2 regions of the Alteromonas sp. ISO5 genome follow, and region 2 is predicted to be linked to the other one. Evidence: riboswitches for the same ligand, from Rfam matches in the RefSeq annotation. Region 2 holds a riboswitch; the other holds the start of a gene.
The links. Region 2 has a riboswitch for thiamine pyrophosphate ahead of AC2T0J_RS22345 (TonB-dependent receptor). Riboswitches for the same ligand answer to the same signal wherever they lie in the genome.

Region 1: linked by a shared signal. The riboswitch ahead of thiC (phosphomethylpyrimidine synthase ThiC) and the one ahead of AC2T0J_RS22345 (TonB-dependent receptor) in region 2 are both predicted to bind thiamine pyrophosphate.

The regions. Positions count from the first base shown of each region.
Region 1 is NZ_CM176572.1:1,275,027-1,285,448, reverse strand. It holds gene AC2T0J_RS05810 (DUF1302 family protein) at 1-387, shown strand, start outside; gene AC2T0J_RS05805 (YgaP family membrane protein) at 397-612, shown strand; gene AC2T0J_RS05800 (CobW family GTP-binding protein) at 722-1,747, opposite strand; gene AC2T0J_RS05795 (alpha/beta hydrolase) at 1,907-2,890, shown strand; gene AC2T0J_RS05790 (DUF1852 domain-containing protein) at 3,070-4,047, shown strand; gene AC2T0J_RS05785 (methionine synthase) at 4,069-5,097, shown strand; gene AC2T0J_RS05780 (MBL fold metallo-hydrolase) at 5,347-6,108, opposite strand; gene AC2T0J_RS05775 (1-acyl-sn-glycerol-3-phosphate acyltransferase) at 6,167-7,273, opposite strand; TPP riboswitch at 7,479-7,595, shown strand; gene thiC (phosphomethylpyrimidine synthase ThiC) at 7,698-9,656, shown strand; gene thiE (thiamine phosphate synthase) at 9,643-10,422, shown strand, end outside.
Region 2 is NZ_CM176572.1:4,922,924-4,933,345, reverse strand. It holds gene AC2T0J_RS22355 (GNAT family N-acetyltransferase) at 1-1,271, opposite strand, end outside; gene AC2T0J_RS22350 (helix-turn-helix domain-containing protein) at 1,337-3,100, opposite strand; cyclic di-GMP riboswitch class I at 3,251-3,330, shown strand; TPP riboswitch at 4,021-4,121, shown strand; gene AC2T0J_RS22345 (TonB-dependent receptor) at 4,178-6,241, shown strand; gene AC2T0J_RS22340 (YkoF family thiamine/hydroxymethylpyrimidine-binding protein) at 6,251-6,505, shown strand; gene pnuC (nicotinamide riboside transporter PnuC) at 6,512-7,123, shown strand; gene AC2T0J_RS22330 (phosphotransferase) at 7,081-7,875, shown strand; tRNA gene AC2T0J_RS22325 (tRNA-Trp) at 7,982-8,058, shown strand; gene AC2T0J_RS22320 (hypothetical protein) at 8,124-8,564, shown strand; gene rimI (ribosomal protein S18-alanine N-acetyltransferase) at 8,549-9,028, shown strand; gene AC2T0J_RS22310 (hypothetical protein) at 9,041-9,193, opposite strand; gene AC2T0J_RS22305 (AraC family transcriptional regulator ligand-binding domain-containing protein) at 9,663-10,100, shown strand; gene AC2T0J_RS22300 (helix-turn-helix domain-containing protein) at 10,118-10,267, shown strand.

The DNA of each region.
Region 1 (10,422 bases), 1.6 Mb from region 2:
CAGCATCGTTTTTTAGTGGGTTATGAACAGGAACTGATAGCCAACTTAACCGGCAGTGTGCAGTGGTACGCCGAGCATACTGTGGATCACGATGCATTACTGGCCAACTCCTACTGGCCGCAGTTCGAGCAGGAAGAAAGCCGTCATGTGGTGACCACTCAGTTAGTGTACCGGGCGTTACGTCAAACGCTGACCCTCAACTGGTTTAATTTTTATTCGCCTACCGATAGCGATGGCTATATGAAGTTTCGCGCTACTTATTCGCCGGTGGATGAGTGGCAGATAAACGGCGGGGTTAACCTGTTCTATGGTGATGAGCCCCACACCTTTTACTCACAATTTAAAGACGCCAGCAATGTGTATACGTCTTTCCGATATTTTTATTAGGAGTTAGTTATGTCTGCAGAACGTGCGTTAACCGCTTTTGCCGGATTTATGGTATTGCTGTCTGTAGCACTTACCTGGTTTGTTCACGAGAATTTCTTGTGGTTTACCGTGTTTATTGGCGCCAACCTGTTTCAGCAAAGCTTTACCGGTTTTTGTCCGGCTACGATCATCTTACGTAAGGTGTTTGGCTTTAAAACCGAGAAAGAACTGGCGCTTAACCAGTAACATATTGAAATTAAAATAGTAAGTATTTGTTGGTAAATGCTTACTTAGTTACTTTTCTCATTGATGGATGTTCCCATCCGTTCTTTGCCCCGGTTGTTAAGGGGCTTTTTTATGGCGCTATACACGCCAGCATATCGCGTTCAATTTGGGTCCAATCCAGCGGCTTAGTGCTGATAATTTCAATTCGACTATCTCGGCGATAGGCGACTTTATCGAAGTCATGTTCGTCTTTCACCCGGTTGTAAAAGACCCAGGCTGTACCGATTTTTATCACCCCTTTAATGCGGCTGATATGCTCAAGGCCATTGAGGATAGTTTCGAGTTGCCAGTAGTCAAAGCTGTCATCGCGGTGGAAAATCCAACCACAGCTGTACAGGTCATTGCCGTGGCCGGTTTTACGCAAGGGGTTGCCAGGCGTAGCGCTTTCAGGGTGGCTATTGTTATCATGGCTGTGCTCATGCTCATGCTCATGCTCATGTTGGTGATGCTGATGAGACTCGGGAAACTGCGCTTTAAGCTCACCGTTTCGCACCACATCCAGTAAGGCAATGTCGATAGCGGCTCGAGTGGTTCGGCCGATAAACTGCTTGGGCGGAAACATATTGTTGAGGCCGTCTTCGGTGGCGGTAATCTGCGCCTCGCTGGCCAGGTCGCATTTGTTTATCAGCACCACGTCGGCAAGGTTTAGCTGGTCGTGAAAGGTTGCATTTTCAATTACCTCTGGTTCTCCCAGTGAACGGGGATCCAATAAACAGAGGGTAGCGCGCAGATCCAGTTTGTCTTTGAAAGCCGGGCCAGTGAGTGTATCGATAATGCCTTCAGGGTGACCAATACCGGTGGGCTCTATAATCAGTCTGTCAGGACTGGCCTGTTCAATTAGTGCTCGTACTGTTTTGCCCAGCGAAGCGCCAAGGGCGCAGCAAATACAGCCACCGGCCAGTTCTTTTACGTGCAGGTCCTGTTGGTCTGGCAGCATTTCCTGGTCGATACCGACCTGGCCGAACTCATTCACCAGAATAGCCCAGTTTTCCCCCTCAGGTTTGTTGGCCAGCAGCGTATTGATGGCTGTGGTTTTACCAACCCCTAAAAAGCCGGTCATAATATTGGTGGGGATTAATGTGTTGTTCTGGCTCATAACTTCTCTTTCGCTTAAAAAAATGAAACACTGCTATGCATTAGCACTGATCGTTCGGTACAGAGTGGTGTTATGGTATAACAATTCAAGGGGATGCAGCATGTAACGCCTGGTAAAACACCATTACTGAATGATGCATAAAGTTAAAGTGCCGCCATTATGAAACCCCCACAGAGAACGCACATGGCCATTACTGATCCGCTGGTTGCGGATGAATTATTACCTTCCCTCAATGCTTTATTAGAGCTTACCGAACAGTCTCCCCCCTTAAACGGCGCTAATCTGGGGTTTTATCGTAAGCGGGCCAGAGTAGGCGGTAGCAAGCCCCTTGAAGACGTACCTTTCGAGGTGGTTGACGTTGCCGATGGGCCGGGATACCGGGGTTTTCGGCTTTGGGTAATCAATCATGATCCGGCTGCTCTGGCGCGGCCAGCGGTACTGCATTTCCATGGTGGTGGTCTGGTAATGGGCAACTGCCAGAATTCTCTGCCGCGCATGCAAACAATAGCCAACGCGCTGAATTGCGTCGTGATTTCGGTGGAATACGGGCTGGCACCTGAAATACCGGCTGATGAGGCGCAATTACAGCACCAGGCCGCGTTGATTTGGTTAGTCTCACAGGCGAACACATTGGCCATTGATAGCCGTCGTATTAGTTTGCTGGGAGTAAGTGCTGGTGGCTGCCATGCGGTGAATCTGGCGCTACATTGTGCTGGCTTGCAGACCATTCAACTGGCTGGCATGGCATTGTTATATCCGATGCTGGACGACAGAACCGGTAGTACCGTGATACCGCCTGCTCATCAGGGAAAGTACTTATGGACAGCGGAGCAAAACCATTATGGCTGGCGTACGTTTTTAGGTAAAGCGCCAGGTAGCAATAAGGTACCCGATTACCATGTACCAGCCAGAGTGACTCAGCTTGATGGATTGCCATCCACTTACATTGCCGTGGGAGAACTGGATTTGTTTTATGCTGAAAACTGTGTCTTCGCAGAAAAACTCGAGGCTGCTGGTGTGACCACAGAGCTTTATACCGTGCCAGGCGCATTCCATGCGTTTGAGTCGGTGGCCCCACAAACCAGCCTGGCCATGCAATTCAATCAACGCTTGTTGCAGGCACTGCAACGGTTTTGCCAATAACCTGCGTTTATTTGCTGCACAGCAACTGCTTTAATTACTTTATTTATGAATTTATTTCATTGTTTTATGAAATAAAGTCACTTTTATTCATCTAATTCGGCGCGTATAACTTTCACCCTGCTTAACAGCAGATAGTATTTAGAGAGTTTTAAGTAATTAGAGCAGGGTAGCAGCCGACCATGAAAAATGATTTTAGGTTTACTATTAAGCGCGTTTGTTTTGATGAAAATTACCATCCATCAGACAATACGCGGGCAACCACCAATTTTGCCAATCTGGCCCGGGGACAATACCGTAAAGCGAACTTGCGGAATGCCCTGGCGATGATCAATAACCGCTTTAATGCTCTGGCGCACTGGGATAACCCCGCTGGTAATCGCTACCGCGTAGAGCTGGAGATTGTATCCGTGGATATTGATATTGACGGCAGCGGGCAAACCTTCCCCACCATTGAAATGCTGCAAACCTATATTGTTGATCGGCAGACCAACGAAAGGATTAAGGGCAACGTGGGCAATAATTTTTCTTCTTACGTGCGTGACTACGATTTTAGTGTGTTACTGCTTAATCATAACAAGAATCAACCAGGCTTCAGTATTCCGGAGAATTTCGGCGATTTACATGGCAAGCTGTTTCAGTGTTTCGTGGGCTCACAGGAATATCAGCAAGCTTTCAATAAGCTCCCGGTGATTTGTTTGAGTGTGTCTGACAGCAAAACTTATCACCGCACCGAGAATATCCATCCGGTACTTGGCGTTGAATATCAGCCCGACGAGTCTTCACTCACCGAACTTTACTTTCAGAAAATGGGCCTCAAGGTGCGCTATTTCATGCCGCCAAACAGTGTCGCGCCGTTGGCTTTTTACTTTTTTGGCGATTTGCTTAATGACTATACCAACCTGGAGCTGATTAGCACCATTGCCACCATGGAGACCTTTCAGAAGATATACCGTCCAGAAATATACAACGCTAATGCGGCGGCTGGTCAACGGTATAAGCCTAATCTGAAGCACCCGGACCATTCCGTCACTCAAATCGTGTATGACCGAGAAGAGCGCAGTCAGCTTGCCATCGCGCAGGGGCAGTTTGCCGAGGAGTATTTTATTAAACCTTATCAGGCCGTGCTGGAGCAATGGTCTGCCAATTACACTAACTAACCACCGAAAAGCATGCTTACTATGAAAAACTTATTACCTGTGTGTAGCGCCGGCAGTTTGCCTAAGCCAGCCTGGCTGGCACAGCCTGAAACATTGTGGTCACCCTGGAAGCTGGAAGGTGATGCGCTGGTGGAAGGGAAGCAGGATGCGCTGCTGTTGTCGTTGCAGGATCAGATCCGTGCTGGTGTTGATATTGTTAGTGATGGCGAGCAATCCCGTCAGCATTTCGTAACCACTTTTATCGAGCATCTTAGAGGAGTGGATTTTGAAAACCGTAAAACGGTAAGAATTCGCAACCGCTATGATGCCAGTGTGCCGGTAGTGGTGGATACTGTGGCCAGGCCAAAGTCGGTCTTTGCCGAAGATGCCCGGTTTTTACGTAAACACACCGGGCAGCCAATAAAATGGGCGTTACCCGGCCCGATGACGATGATTGATACCCTTTACGACGCTCACTACAAGAGCCGTGAAAAACTGGCCTGGGAGTTTGCTAAAATTCTGAATCAGGAAGCGAAAGAACTGGAAGCCGCAGGTGTGGACATTATCCAGTTTGATGAACCGGCCTTTAATGTGTTCTTTGATGAAGTGAATGACTGGGGCATTGCAGCGCTGGAAAGAGCCATTGAAGGCCTTAAGTGTGAAACCGCGGTACATATCTGCTATGGCTATGGCATAAAAGCCAACACAGACTGGAAGAAAACCCTGGGTGATGAGTGGCGCCAGTACGAGGCAATATTCCCTAAACTACAGCGGTCAAACATCGATATTATTTCGCTGGAATGCCATAACTCCCGGGTGCCCATGGAGCTGATTGAATTACTCCGGGGCAAGAAGGTTATGGTGGGGGCTATCGATGTTGCCAATACCGCCATAGAAACGCCCGAAGAAGTGGCTGATACCCTGCGCAAGGCCCTACAGTTTGTTGATGCGGATAAGCTTTATCCGTGCACTAACTGTGGCATGGCGCCGTTGTCCAGAAATGTCGCCAGCGGTAAATTAGCGGCATTATCTGCCGGTGCACAGATTGTGCGGGATGAGCTGGACAGGTAGTGAGTACTAATTAATTGATTCAGGGGGCCCGGCCACTGTCGACTGGTATATGGATATCCAGTCATCAATGTTCACTTTGCTAACTAGTTCGCCGATTCACTCAACGGGTTGCAGCAGCTGGATGGCTCGGTTCAGTGTGAGAGTGAACCTGGTTCTTTCACTGAATTTACCTTGCAACTGCCCCTGCAACAGGAAGATGACTCAGCGGCATCACTGGCGAGTTGGTTTGGCGTAGGTCTGCGCCATCTGTTAGTGCTGATTAGAACGTAAGCCCAACGCCCGGTAAATTCTGATTTTACTTGAGTGCCAGTGATTTTTCGGCAGCGCCGGGGCTTGTGCAATCAGAGCCTCGTAGTCGATGTCCTGCTGTGACAATGGCCTGACATGAGCGCAATATACCTTGGCAGGATTGAGCTTACTGATTCGCTTAAGTGAGCGTTTGTACTGGTTGGGATGGCATACCGGATAAGGCGAGGTAAGCTGTTTTTTCACCGACACAATTAAGTCGGCAACATAGATTTGCTGAGTTGGCAGGTGAAACAGTGAAATATCGTGGTCGGTATGACCGGGGGTGTATATAACCTGCCAGTCATCAAAAACAGGCAGTCGTTGTTCATCGTTAAGTTTTATATTCGGATGAAAATAGGGCTTATACCAGATATGCCGCTTAGGTTTACCTAACTTTCCCGCCACCCACCAGGTAAGTGCTACGTCGATAGCATGCGCCGTTCTTCCTGCGATGCCGCGGTACCAGCCAGGTGCTCTGGGGTGGCAAGCGAGTAATGCGCCACTACGCTGCTGCAATAGCCGGGCACCACCGGCGTGGTCCGGGTGCATATGGGTAACTACGATGAGTTTAAGCGCAGACAATGGCAGGTCAATTTCATCATTAATATAGCGACAAACGTTTTCTACATCGGCGCGGCTACAACCATCCAGCAGCATTAGCCCGGCCACGTCCTCGACCAGATAAATATTTTCTATGTAACCCGGGATGGCATGAAGTTGCATAAACACCTGCTGCTTGGATCAGTCAGGCGATAGTAACAAAGGTTGACTGGTCTAACCACTATTTGGCGTTGTGCACCGGGTTAGCATAGTTGGCTATAAGGTAACTGTGAGCCTGTTCAGGTAGCTCTGCCAGCTTGGCCGCAAAGCGATCCCGGCAGGCCTGGGTTAGTTCGTTGCACTCCTGGTTAGCAGCCAGATAGTTAATCGGGTAAAGCTGGTAGTTGTGGTGAATTTGCTGGTCGATATGCTTCGCCAGTGCTTCCGGCGTTTCGAAGTCCTGTGTGATCACTTCACCAAAGTTCACACTCAACCGGCACTTGTTACCAATGATACCCTGAATGATGCTGTCGATATCTTCAAATTCTGATTTGTTATAGCCGCCCAGGTGCTCACGTTGATAGAGCTCGTTGGCTTTCGCAATATCACAGGGATCGTTTTCGTAAGAAATGGCAACCGGCACAATATTTAGTGATTTCATGTACTCACCGAAGTCGAGTTTTTGTTGCTTACCAGCCATGTAGAACATTTTAAGGATAGCCGGGTCGGTTAGGTCCATGCCGTCTTTGGCTCGCCCTTCACGCTGTGCTATCCAGATTGACTGCCGGTGCTTCAACGAGTCTTTAATAAAATTAGACAACTGGGTGAGTGCTTTAAGTAATTCCCGGGGGCCTTTGGCTGAGCGTTTTACCACAAAACCTTTGTTGAGTTTCATTAACTCGGTGGCACTGGGCTTTTTAAGCAGGTTATCACCAAAAGCGATCAATGCGGTCTCGTGGCCGGCACGGTGTAGGGCAAAATTAACCAGCGCAGGATCCATTGCTATATCACGGTGATTGGAAATAAAAATATACGCCTGGTTGGGGTCGAGCTTATCTAATCCTTTTACGGTGATGCCCTGGCTAGTGCGCTGCAGCAGTGACTCCATAAAAAAACCCACTTCGTTCTGAATGTGGGCGACGGTCTTAAACTTTCGCCATTTCAGCCGCAGTAACACTTTCACCAGCGGTCTCAGCAGCGACGACAGCCAATGCGGACTGTGTTCAAAACGGTGATTAACAATCGCGTTGATAAACTCCTGATCGTTAATCAGCCGCTCAATGGACGCGGGGACTTCTACGTCGTTGTAGGGGCGAATGTCGAAATACGGATCGGCGTTATCGGTCATAATGCTGGCTATTGTTATGGTTGCTTAGAAAAGGCGAACATTGTACGCACATTCAGCAATTTGGGTAGTGTTGATAGTATTATTCCCGGTCAAAATGACCATTTCATTAAGTGAAATCTAACTTACCTGTGGGCCTTGAAGTGGTGGATTGCATTCCCTATACTCGGTGGCAATCCGATTGCAAAAGCTAAAAGGCTGCAATTAACGATACTTGTCGGAGTGCTTCGCTATTCTTTACGGAATGCAAGCTGAGACCGCGTAAGCGGGATCCGTTGAACCTGATCAGGCTAATACCTGCGAAGGGAACAAGGCAATATTACCCATAGTACAACACAGAACCAGAAGGTTTTGCCGTTGCTGTGGTAATCGTCTTTTTAAACACTCCTGACAAGCATTTTTCTCATTTCTACAAGGAATAAATGCTATGTCAACACGACGTCAACAGCGCGAACAAGCGCAACAATTTATCGCGCAATTAAGTGGCCAGAGCTTTACCGGCTCCAGGCGGGTTTACCTTGATGGCTCAGACCAGACGATTCGCGTTCCTATGCGCAGTATTGAACAGTCAGACAGCCTGATTGGTGGCGATACTGCAAACCCGGTCTACGAGTCGAATGAGCCGGTACTGGTTTACGATACGTCAGGTCCTTATGGTGATCCGGATATCACAATCGATGTGCACAACGGTTTGCAAGCGCTCAGGGAGCAATGGATTGATCAGCGCGGCGATTGCGAGGCGGTATCGGCTTCTGCATCACAATATACCCGCGATAACCAACTGGATGGTCATGCCTGCTCGTTACGAATGCAGGTGGAACACCCTATAAAAACCGCGAAATCCGGTAAATGTGTTACCCAGCTTCACTATGCGCGGCGCGGTATCATAACGCCGGAAATGGAATTCATTGCCATTCGGGAAAACATGGGCCGGGCACAGGTTCGTGATAAAGCCCTGTTGCAACAGCATAAAGGAGAAACCTTCGACACAGGATTACCAGAGCAGATTACGCCGGAATTTATCCGGGCTGAAGTGGCCGCCGGGCGCGCCATTATCCCGGCCAATATTAATCACCCGGAGTCTGAGCCTATGATCATTGGCCGCAATTTTCTGGTCAAGGTTAACGCCAATATTGGTAATTCGGCGGTCACCTCTTCCATCGAAGAAGAGGTCGAAAAGCTGGTCTGGGCAACTCGTTGGGGCGCGGATACCATCATGGATTTATCGACCGGGCGCAATATTCATGAAACCCGCGAGTGGTTACTTCGAAACAGCCCCGTGCCCCTTGGTACTGTTCCCATCTATCAGGCGCTGGAAAAAGTGAATGGTGTCGCACAGGACCTCACCTGGCCGCTGTTTCGCGACACGCTGATCGAACAAGCGGAACAAGGCGTCGATTATATTACGATACATGCCGGTGTGTTGCTGCGTTATGTGCCAATGACGGCAAACCGGGTGACGGGCATTGTATCCCGTGGCGGGTCAATTATGGCTAAGTGGTGCCTTAGTCATCATGCTGAGAGCTTTTTGTACGAGAACTTCAGAGAAATCTGCCAAATTTGTGCAGCCTATGATGTGTCGCTGAGTCTGGGTGACGGTCTGCGGCCCGGCTCAGTGGCTGATGCCAATGATGAGGCGCAGTTTGCCGAGTTACATACCCTCGGTGAGCTCACCAAGATTGCCTGGGAATATGATGTGCAGGTAATGATTGAGGGGCCAGGACATGTGCCCATGCATTTAATTAAAGCCAATATGGATGAGCAGTTAGCGCATTGTCACGGCGCGCCTTTCTATACGCTAGGTCCGCTCACTACTGACATTGCGCCCGGTTATGACCATTTTACTTCGGGGATTGGCGCCGCCATGATCGGATGGTTCGGCTGCGCAATGTTGTGCTATGTGACACCCAAAGAGCATCTTGGATTGCCCAATAAAGAGGATGTTAAACAAGGACTCATCACCTATAAAATCGCCGCCCACGCGGCAGACCTTGCGAAAGGTCATCCAGCGGCGCAAATTCGGGACAATGCCATGTCAAAAGCGCGCTTTGAATTCCGCTGGGAAGATCAGTTTAATCTGGCGCTGGATCCGGGTACCGCGCGAGCTTATCACGATGAAACACTCCCCCAGGCCGCTGGTAAAGTTGCCCATTTTTGCTCCATGTGTGGCCCCAAATTCTGTTCGATGAAAATTTCCCATGAAGTCCGTGATGCGGCAGCTAAGGAAGCCAGAGGAGAAGCTATTGCGGTAAATATCGCTGCCCATCACACTGCCGCCGAGCAGGTGGAGGGTATGCGTGCCAAATCAGTCGAATTCAATCGGCGCGGGGCAGAGCTCTATCATCCGGCCGTCACCACCGAGGATAGTGCTAATGATGGCCGCTGAACAACGCCCAATTGTCTGGTGTATCGGTGGATCCGATAGTGGCGGTGGCGCGGGGATTCAGGCTGATATGCTAACGCTCCACGATTTAGGTTGCCATGCCTGCACAGTGATCACCACGATAACAGCTCAGAACTCTGAGGCTGTTGAGCGGGTGGCAGCTGTTGCCCCCGACGTATTAAACAGTCAGGGGCAGGCATTGCTATACGATATGCCGCCACAGGCCATTAAAATTGGCTTGTTGAGTAACGACGCGCAAGTGGATGTAGTGATCGGGCTGATTAACCAGGTGCGTGAGCGTAATGACCAGGTGTGGGTCATTTGGGATCCCGTACAAGTAGCGACGACCGGCGCCGAAATGGCACGCGTTTCTACCCAGGCCTGTCGTGCTCTACTAGCCTGCATTAACCTGTGCACGCCGAATAGTGATGAATTACAGTATTTGTTTGCCTGTTTTGAAGGCGAGGTGGATTCAGAGCTGGCGTTGATTGCGAGGCTTACAGTGCACAACGGGCTGCCAGTTAAAAATACCGGGCTGCTCTGCACCGGTGGGCATGGTGGAGGCGAACAGGTTGAAGACAGGCTGTATACTAAAGAGGCGCAATGGTGTTATAGCAGTATCCGGCAGCAGGCTACTCATCAACATGGCAGCGGCTGCACGTTTGCCAGCGCTATCGCTGCCGCCCTGGCGCAGGATTACCCATTACATGATGCCGTCTGTATCGCTAAAGCCTATGTAAACATGGGCCTGACTAAAGGCTATCCGGCA
Region 2 (10,422 bases):
AGTAGCGGTAGCAGCTGGCGGTTAGTAGGGCCATCGAACTGTTGTTTATTCAGAACCTTATAGTTAAAGGGGTCGTTGTACTGATAATCGACAGCCTCTGTGTCAGGAGAATCCGAAACGGTCAGGTCCAGACACAATGCCCGGTACCAGAATTGTTCCAGCGGGTCACCCTGAAACCAACGAATAGGGGTTTGCAATTCATAATGCAGGATATCCGGTCGGTGTTTTCCAAGCCAGGGGACGAAACGGGTCATAAAGCCTCTTCCTGAGCCTTCATAGCCTCTTACCGTAGTGCTAAGCAGCAGATGTTTAGCTTTATTGCAGAGCGCTGTGAGTTGCGGAACCGGAATGCTTGCGGCTTCGTCAACTAGTAATAACACCGAATCATTGAGAGTGGCCAGCGAAGGGTGATCGAGTGGTAACCATTGGCATGTCGTATCATTAAAGGTTACCCGATGACGAGCTGCTCGAGCTGCTCGAGCTGCTTGAGGACAGGTTAAGAGCGCGCCGGCAAGCACCTGGTTGATTGATTCTGCATACCGGCTGGTGATGATCACTGACTGACCATATGAGGTCATATAGTATCCGGCAATCATGCCCAGTAGGGTTGATTTACCTCTGCCACGGTCGGCAGTGATCAGGGCGTTTTGAATGGGCTGGCCGGCAGTAATACGGTTGAAAAGAGTTTGTTGTTCCGCCGATCTAAACGGTGAAAAAGAAGCAAGCGGCGGATGGACAGAGGTAATTTCAGGCAACTTGGGCTGATGATTCTGGTGCAATATGGCAACCGTTGAGGTGTTCTCGAACTGCATTAGGATAGCAGCTCGCAAATGGCTGAATTGCAATTGTTCTCCGTAACTTAAATAGTGGCCGGTAGACGCCTCGCGGTAAACGGGCCACTCGTTAAAGTCCGGACAGCACACCACCATCAGGCCTCCCCGGGTTACCGTCCCGGCAACTGCCAGAATCGCATTGGGGCGAAACGCCTCAAAGGCATCAACAATCGCCAGGCTGTATTCAGCACCGAGAATTTGACGATAGGCTGCAATGCTTAGTGAGTTAATTTCAGGGTTAAGGGCCTTACCCAGAAGCAGCGTTTCCTGTTCACCATAGCATTGTTTTAATTGGTCAATAACGTTTTTGCAATAGTGCGCTGAACCGCTCACTACCAACAGATGGCGGTGAGCATTCGAAGTTTGCTGAAGCGCAGTATTCCAGTCTGATAGCGCGGTTAACGTCTTTACGGTAGGCATAGAAGCAAAAGTTATCACGTCAAACCGCTATTGTACCTGTTTGTGGGTTGGCTACCAATTCAGCCAGAATCATTCGCGGTAGTTTACCATTTTGCCATCAGGTCTTTGGCTTGGTTACGCTGTTGTTCTGATAGCGCGGCGACGAGTTGTTCATTGTGAATCGGGGCCTGATTAAAGCACAAATGGTTAAAGGCCAGCTCATGACAACAGCGGATCCGTTGATTCACTGTTGCATTCGGCTCCTGACACAACCGCCACAATGTCTGATTCACTTTACTGGTAAATCCCCATCTGACCAGCAATAGAGACGAGGCGCCATACAGGCACAGATTATGTTCATCGGCCAGGGCTGACTGAAATTCGTCAAAACTGGAAGCGCTTTGCCACTGTTCAAAAAATAGTGAAGCATCCAGGTGTTCGGTATGGAAAATTAACAATAATGCCAGTGGACCAAACAGAATGAGCTGGCTAATCAGGGCTTTGTCGTCGCGGCTATATTCGCCAGCAAAAATTGCTTCAAATAAGGCATTACTTAACAGCATAGCATCTATCAGCCGCTCGATATTCGGATGGACACTTAGTACTGTCAGGAATTGCTGGGCGGCGAATAACACCGCAAGGTTTCTCACGTTGTTTACGCCCAGGTTACGTCCGATAGCCTGCTCAAGGGATTGAGGAACAGAACCGTAAAGCGCTTTACTGGCTTTACCAATGATGTGCGCCAGAAATACCGGATCAGGCTCAATGAGCTTTACCAGTCGGCTGACTGTAAGCTGTTCGTCGGATAGATTCACAATATGACTGATGGTTTCTGGCAGAGGGGGCAGATTTTCGGTAACTTCGATCAGTGCCTGGTTACCCCGTTGGAACCGCAGTCGGCTTCCTACCTGACGTAACTGACCAGGGCTTATTCCGGTAAACTCTTTAAAGCTGCGATCGAAGGAACGGCGATCGGAAAACCCCAACGACTGAGCCAGAACATCCACTTTCTCGCCGCTCAGTAAACCATTTATGCTGCGTTCATGGATGTGCGATTTTAGCAGGGCGCTGAACGACAGTTTTTCTTGTTTGAGTTTGCGCCGAAACACCGACTCAGACATGCCCAACAGTTCACCAACCGCTTCAGAGCGAATTCTGGCTGGTGTATCAAATTGTTTGAATGCATCAACAAGGTCTTGCTTAAAGCCTCCCTCACCGACAGGTTGCAGGTTTTTTACCAGCACAAGTTGCAGTTTTGGAGTGTAGAAAAACGACGGGCTGGCTAACCACTTTGTGTCGAAGCTGACAGCCAGTGCCGGATGGTGGTTACTGCATTGGGCCTGACTCACTGATGTTAACAGCCACTTTGGATGAGCGTGAACGAGTTCAACGTATTGGAAATCGAAATTTCGACCGGCCAGGTGACGGAACAGCGCCAGCAGAAATGCCACCACAAAGGGCTCCATATCGGCCAGAATACCGGCTTTTACTGTGAGGGATACCCGTTTGTCAGTTTTATTGACTTGAATCTTTTCAGAAGCTTCAAATAAAGGACTGTCGAAAGTATGCAAAGCATCCAGGGCAGCGTTAATATCGCGGGCCATGGATAAAAAACAATGAAAGGTACCCATCTTGTTGAAATCAAGATACCCCAGTAAGGACTGACCAATCCGTTGTGGTGAATCACTCTTACTCAGCAGCGCTAATTTTTCATTCAGGGCCGTAACCGGGTAGTCACCGCTTTCAATGTCTCTGAGCACCGATAGCACGGTAGTTTCATCTTCCGTTGTCAGGCTCTTATCCCGGCGTAACGATAATAACGCGCGTGTGACGGCTGACCAAAACGTTCCTGTATAGGTAACAGACATATCAGTTTTTGTATCCCTGGCAATTCTCCCACCATAATAACGACTTTTGCCCTGGTGTTAAGTGAGGACGGTCAAAATTGTCCTATAGTTCGACAAAATGTGTCCTATTTTGATTTTTCTGCTGCGCTACCATTAATTCCGAAGTTTGATGATGTACAAAGCCAAACTTGTTGTGAAGCCATGACGAAAAGCCACGAGCTTTTGATTACAAAGGCGGCCGGGTTACTCAGAGTCAGTACAGTATTTACGTATTGATTAGTAGTTAAGGGTTAAAACATGAAGTTGGCCAGAAAAGTATGTTCAGTAATCGTCGCCTGCGGTATGGCAGCCTCTGCCAATGTTGGAGTTATCAATTACGATGTGGACTTTGATACAACAACTTTTGAAAGAATGAGTCGTTAGAACAACGGCGACAGTGATTATTTTGTGCAGCATAATGGTGTGATCAGTATCTACTCAGACTCGGCCTATTCCAGCGCATTGGCGATGGTGGCGAAGCCAAAGGTGTTCCGACCTCATTACCCGAAATTGGGGGCTGGATGATTTTTCTTACACCAACGATCGCTGGCAATGTTTTTCAATCGATCTGGATAACTACCTGAGCGGCAACTTTACCCATATCGTGCTGGTTAACGATTGTGACCATGAATGTGGCAACACCCAAGTACGTTTTAAAGATATGACGTTGTCTGAGGTTAACGCGCCAACCGCATTGTCGCTGACAGTACTCGGACTCGGCATAACAGGCTGGCGTCGTCACCGCCGGTCTGTATAAAGCTCTTTATCCGGGAGCAATTAAGTAACGCCCACCACGTCACGGTGGGCGTTCTTATTTCTGCGGGTAAATACCATTGCGCAACAACCTGTTAAACAGTTGCAAATCTCTTAAGTCTTGGTAGACTCCATCGCGCATTCATAATGCATTCACCAAGGGGTGCCGGAAACGGCTGAGATCCATCACGTGGGAACCCTTAAACCTGATCCGGATAATACCGGCGTAGGGATGGTTACAATCAAGCCTTATCACCTGCCGTTAAAAGCCGGATCTTTTGGTCATCATTGCACAAGAGATCCAGTATGAAATTACCCAAAACTCTGTTTTCCTTATCTTTACTGAGTTTATCTGTCAGCGCTTTAGCTGCTGAGCAACAAGACATCGAAAAAGTTACCGTGTACGGCGATTTTCATCAACGGGCCCTGGCGCAATTGAGCGCCAGTGCCTCAATCATTGATAATGCGCGTATTCAAAGCCGTCAGGCTGCACACATTGAAGACTTACTGCGCATTGCGCCTAACGTAAGTTTTGCAACGGGTGCCTCGCGGGGACGCTTTGTGCAAATTCGCGGCATTGGCGAGCGCAGTCAGTTTGCTGAACCGATTAATCCGTCGGTCAGCATCATGGTTGATGATTTTGACTTTACCGGACTTGGCGCTGCTGCACTGCTATTTGATACCCAGCAAGTCGAAATCTTCAGAGGCCCTCAGGCTACGGTGTTCGGTACCGGGGCACTGGCCGGGGCGGTATTAATTAAATCTACTCAGGCCGATGATCGCAACGCCGATTATGTACAGCTCTCTGCCGCAACGAAGAACAGCTATCGCGTGGAAGCAGGGAAAAGTATAGCAGTATCAGACAAGCTGGCCATACGCGGCGCGTTAGTGCATAACCAGAGTGACGGTTTTGTGCGTAATACCTTTCTTGATCGCGACGATACCAACAATATTGACGAAAGCGCAATACGGTTAGCGACAAGCTATGACTACAGCGATCAAGTATCGTTAACCCTCAACTATCGCTGGTACGATATCGACAACGGTTTTGATGCATTTTCACTGGATAACACCCGCGAAACATTGTCAGACGAACCCGGATTTGACCGCCAGCAAACCCATGCTGTCAGCGCTAACTTGCTAACCCGTCTGGATGGCGGCGATCTGCACTTTATTGTCACCCACGCCAGCCACAATATTGGCTATGCTTATGACGAAGACTGGACCTATGATGGCTTTCATCCGTGGGGATACACCTCTTTCGACGCTTTTTATCGCGATGTGGATACCAATACCGTGGAGTTACGCTTCGTCAGTGGCGATCAATGGCGTTTATTTAACGACACAACCTCCTGGGTTATTGGAGCGCGGGTAAAGAATAATAAAGAAGATTTACTCCGTCAGTACACTTATGCTGACGGCGATTTCGTCAGTCACTATCAGCCCATCACTCAGGCTGTTTATGGTCAGCTGGAAAGCCAGTTGAACAATGATTTATTGCTGACGTTTGCTTTACGTGCAGAAAATTATGACTTTTCTTACGGCGACAACGACGGCCTGAATGGTGAGCATGACTCCACGATGCTGGGCGGAAAGCTGGCAGTCAGTTATCAGTTCGGTCAGCAACTTGTTTACGGCAGTGTTTCCCGAGGTTATAAAGGCGCTGGCATTAACCCTGATCAGAATGTGTCGATTAACAACCGCTTCTATGACGAAGAATACAATTGGAACTATGAAATTGGTTTGAAGGGGCGGCTGGCTGACCAGTTAACCTCCCGGGTAGCATTTTTTATTATGAAGCGGGAAGATACGCAGGTCAGTGACTACGAACTGCAGTATCGGGATGACGGCTCTGCTGAATTTATCGATATTATCAGTAACGCCGATTTAGGAACCAACCAGGGCGTTGAGGTTGAGCTTAGCTGGCAGGCAACTGACAACTGGAACCTGAACTTTTCGGGCGGTTATCTGGATGCCTATTTTGAAGATTATACCCGGGCAGACGGGACCACCGTAACTGAGCAGCAGCAAGCCCAGGCGCCCGAGTTTACGGCTAATTTACTCAGCCGGCTGGATATCAATGAGTCGATACGTTGGAATGTTGAAGTGGATTTTACAGATCGCTACCGTTTTTCTGATGGCCATGATGTTATGGCGCCGTCGCGCACATTAGTGCATACCCAGCTAAGCTGGCGAATAGATGACTGGGAAACGCAGCTGTGGATCAATAATGCGTTTGATGAAACCTACTATACCCGTGGCTTTGGCGGATTCAGTAACGATCCCCGTGATTTTTACGAATTTGATGAGCCATATTACCAACTCGGGAATGGCCGTCAGACTGGTGTTACCGTTCGTTATCAATTCTAGGAGCGCATTATGCAGGTGATGGTTGAATTATCGCTTTATCCCTTGGTGAATGATTATATTGGGCCTATAAAGACGTTTATTGAGCGGCTGAATAGTTATAGTAATCTTACTGTCATCACCTGTTCTACCAGCACTCAGGTGCATGGCGACTACACCGAGGTGATGCATGTGCTCGGAATTGAAATGCAGCGAACCCATGAAGAAGTCGGGCAGGCTGTGTTTGTGGCCAAATTTCTTAATTTTGATGCCATGAGCACTAAGTAGGGCGATATGGAGCAGACCCTTTCGCAATTGGTTGAGCAAATCGTCGCGACCTCGCTGGCTGAATGGCTGGCCGTAGTGCTGGCCATTGCCTATGTGCTGCTCGCTGCCCGGCAAAGTGCCTGGTGCTGGCTTGCGGCCCTGACCAGTACCGCTATTTACACCTGGCTGTTTTGGCAGGTAGCACTACCGTTTCAGTCGGTGCTTAACCTGTTTTACATGGTGATGGCGGTTTACGGTTACTGGCAGTGGCATCATAAACCGGGTGAAGATAAATCAGTTCAGTCCCGGCCTTTGAGCTGGCATTTAATGGCTGTGTTTGGCTTGGCAGCAACTGCGGTGGGATTAGGCAAATTAGCTGCAACTCAGTTTAACAGTGAATATTTGTGGCTTGACGCTGCGATTAATGTGTTCAGCGTGGCGACGACTTTTATGGTTGCTCACAAAATACTACAAAACTGGATTTATTGGTTTGTGATTAACACCGCCGCGGTATTCCTGTACTGGCAAAGTGGATTAATTCTGTCTGCCTGTCTGTTTTTAGGGTATGTTGGCTTTTCAGTTTATGGATACAACCAATGGAAGCAGGAATGGTCAGAACGGTATCTGACAAACAGTTAAGCGACTATATTGCAGCAGCGTGTAGTTCTTCGCAGTTAACCTTTGAGCCCATACGCCAGGGCCTGGCCAATAGCGTATATCGCGCGAGCAGCGCAGAGCAAAGCTGGGCGGTAAAATTATTGGGGCCCGCTACATTCAGTGCGGTGGACTACTCTGAAATTAATACACTGCAACAGCAGCTAGCGGTTATTGGCTTGGCCCCGGTTGTTACCGCGTATAATGCACAATTACGCGTTTGGATTGAAGAGTGGGTTAACACGCCTGAGCAACCATCTATGGATGTAGAGCGGCTGGCGCAAGTGCTGGCCAGTATCCATCAGTGCGATATAACCGCGCCTACCTTAGCCCTGTTGCCATGCTGGCAACATTATCTGGAACAATTACCGGGCAAAGCGGGTCGCTCTTACGCAACCGAAAGAGATAAACTGGTACCGGTCATTTCTCAGTTCAGCCATTATCAGGACTTCTGTTTTTGTCATAATGATTTGTCTTTTGCGCATTTAGTCGGGACCTCTCGCAGTAAGGTGGTCGATTGGGAGTATGCAGCAACCGGCAACCGTTACTTCGACATTGCCGCATGTGTGCTGATCAACGAACTAAACCGTCAGCAACAGCAACAACTGTGTGAGGTATATGCGCAACAAACAGGCAAGTTAACCACAACAGTGGAAACAGGCGTTGAGGCCTTTTTACCGGTAGTCGACTTCACCAATCGTCTCTGGACCGCCGCTGCAGAAAGGAATCCGGGTTAATAATTGGTCGTGGCGATTAATAATTGCGCGCTTAAACGCGATTTTAGCTATTTATTATAAAAACACTTTACCTTTTAAGGTGCATACGTATAATTCACAGCGCGCTAGGGGTGTAGTTCGAATTGGTAGAACAGCGGTCTCCAAAACCGATGGTTGGGGGTTCGAGTCCCTCCACCCCTGCCACTTTTCTCTCTATTCTGTTAAACTCCAGTCAATTATTTCCTTATATAGAAAGTCCGTAGCTGATCATGGCATTTGCGTTAACTGATTCTCAAATTGCTGCATTACAAGAAATGCAAATTCCCGTTTGGCAGTTACAAAGCGAACTGACAAGCAAAGCGCTTGAGTCGCCGGTTAGTGAAGAGAAAGGTAAATCAGAACCGGTATCACAGGATACCGCACGCTCCCACCTGCAACGTTTAAAAGACAGCGTGACTGCGAAATCTGTAGCGCCTGAAAAAGCTGACGAACAAGTAAAACTGCAGGAAGTCACCGCGCAGCAGGCGCCGGTATTTTTTACTGATCTGATCATTGCCATGCGAAGCCTGGCGATAGAACCAATCCCACCGGTTAAAGTTGGAGCGCCGATCGCTGCGTCTAAAGCGGCCATTACACTGCCTGTTGAACCGGGTAAACTCACGCATCTGCAGAAAAAGCAGCTTTGGCAGGCATTGTGCGCAATCAGCTGAATTTAGCGCAATTCACCTTTTCGCTGGCAGGAGAAACTCTGGCTAGACAGGCGTATTCTATTCACTCTGAAGCCCAGTATGCCCCTTGGTCTATTGCGACTTTTCTGGATTGTACGACCTCGCCCTACGAATGCTGGGTAATGATGAATGACGGGCAGGTGATTGGCTTTGCTATCCTTCTGGTAGTGCTGGACGAAGTCACTCTCATGGATATTGCAATCAGTGCTGACTTGCGTGGTCAGGGCGCCGGTAAACGGCTGTTGGATTTTGTGATAAACCGTTGCGAACAACTCAAAGCTTCGTGTTGCTTTCTGGAAGTTCGCGAGTCTAATCGGGCCGCCCGCACGCTATATGAAAACCACGGTTTTGCATTGCTGGAACGGCGCAAAGGGTACTATCCATCAGATGAGGGCAGGGAAGACGCATTGATGATGTCCTTGTCCATCGGCCAGCAAACGCGGTGATATCTGTCTGCGTTAAAAGTCCATACTGGCAAGAATGACTACCGATGATTTGTCAGCAGACCGAACGTCATTGGAATCGTTCTCCGGATAATGGCTAACTCCGGTTATTGCTTCTACATACCCCACATCGGCATAACGAACCTTGCCCATCACCCTGTTTAGCATGACCCCCTACCATTAGGGGCTACCCATTCCTTTGTTCCACGGGCAATGCTGATACCATGGGGGTCAGTACCTCCACGCGCTGAAAGCGGATGCTAAAGTCAATTACACCGTGACAGTTATCGCAGAGAAAGCCAATTAGCACAGCTATCAGTCTAAAACGGGATCCGCAGTCCAAGGGAGTAACTAGTGTTTTGTTCTAGCTCCCGGGTTAAATCGATGTCATCCAGTACCTCCTCGTCGCTTTTCACGTGACGGTAATCGTCTAGCTGGCGTTAAAATACAGCCTGCGGAAAATTACCAAGACCAGACGGTCGTTCCGGGAAGACGGTTCAGTGATGCAAATACGGTGTCTGGCGCTTCATCAGATAGCGAAGAAATGGACGGTGTCAATAACAGAATGGAAAGCGGCTATGAGTCTGTTTTGATTATGCACAATGACCGTGTATCACTATGATTAACAGCCACTTACATAGAAAACCTTACAGTCTCGGCCTGGCACCGTTATTCCTCCTGGCTTATCGCCAGTAGTATTCCATTAACCAAAGTAAAGTTTAATTATGCTCCGCCGTCCCATATTCATGAGTACCACTACCTGTTTCCCGGCGAGCACGAATTTAACTGTCGCCATTTATCAATTTGTTGCCCCGATCATTATTTATCAAAGCCGGTTAAACAAAGCGAGGGCTCATTGAGTTCTTTTATGAAAAGATGTCCTCTTGAACCTTTCAGGCAATACAAATCAGATTATTCCTTAACCTCAGAAGTCAGACATTTGCTAATTAGTGATATCGAAAACGGCTTGTTAACGATTGATTTAGTAGCGTCAGCGTTACACATGACAAGCCGAACACTTATGCGACGGTCAAAGGATGAAGGCACCTGTTTTCAAAAGATAAAAACGTGGTGAGACGCGACTAGGCCGCAGTGTTGCTTACGCAACGTTCCACACCAATCAATCTAATTGCAGAATTAGTCGGATTTACCGACCCTGCTGCGTTTACCCGCGCATTTCGTGCCTGGACCGGAGAAACGCCAAGAAAATTCAGAGCATTGCATAAAGTAGAGGTGAGCTAAAACCACGGCTCTCTTTTATGCAAAAAATACTTATTGTCATTATTTGACAATAATTTCGTCACCTTCTGCTATTTTACAATCAGGTACATAATATTAACATCTGGGATATGTTTTAGTTGCCGTGTTAACACCAGCCTGGTAGTTACGCTAAAAAC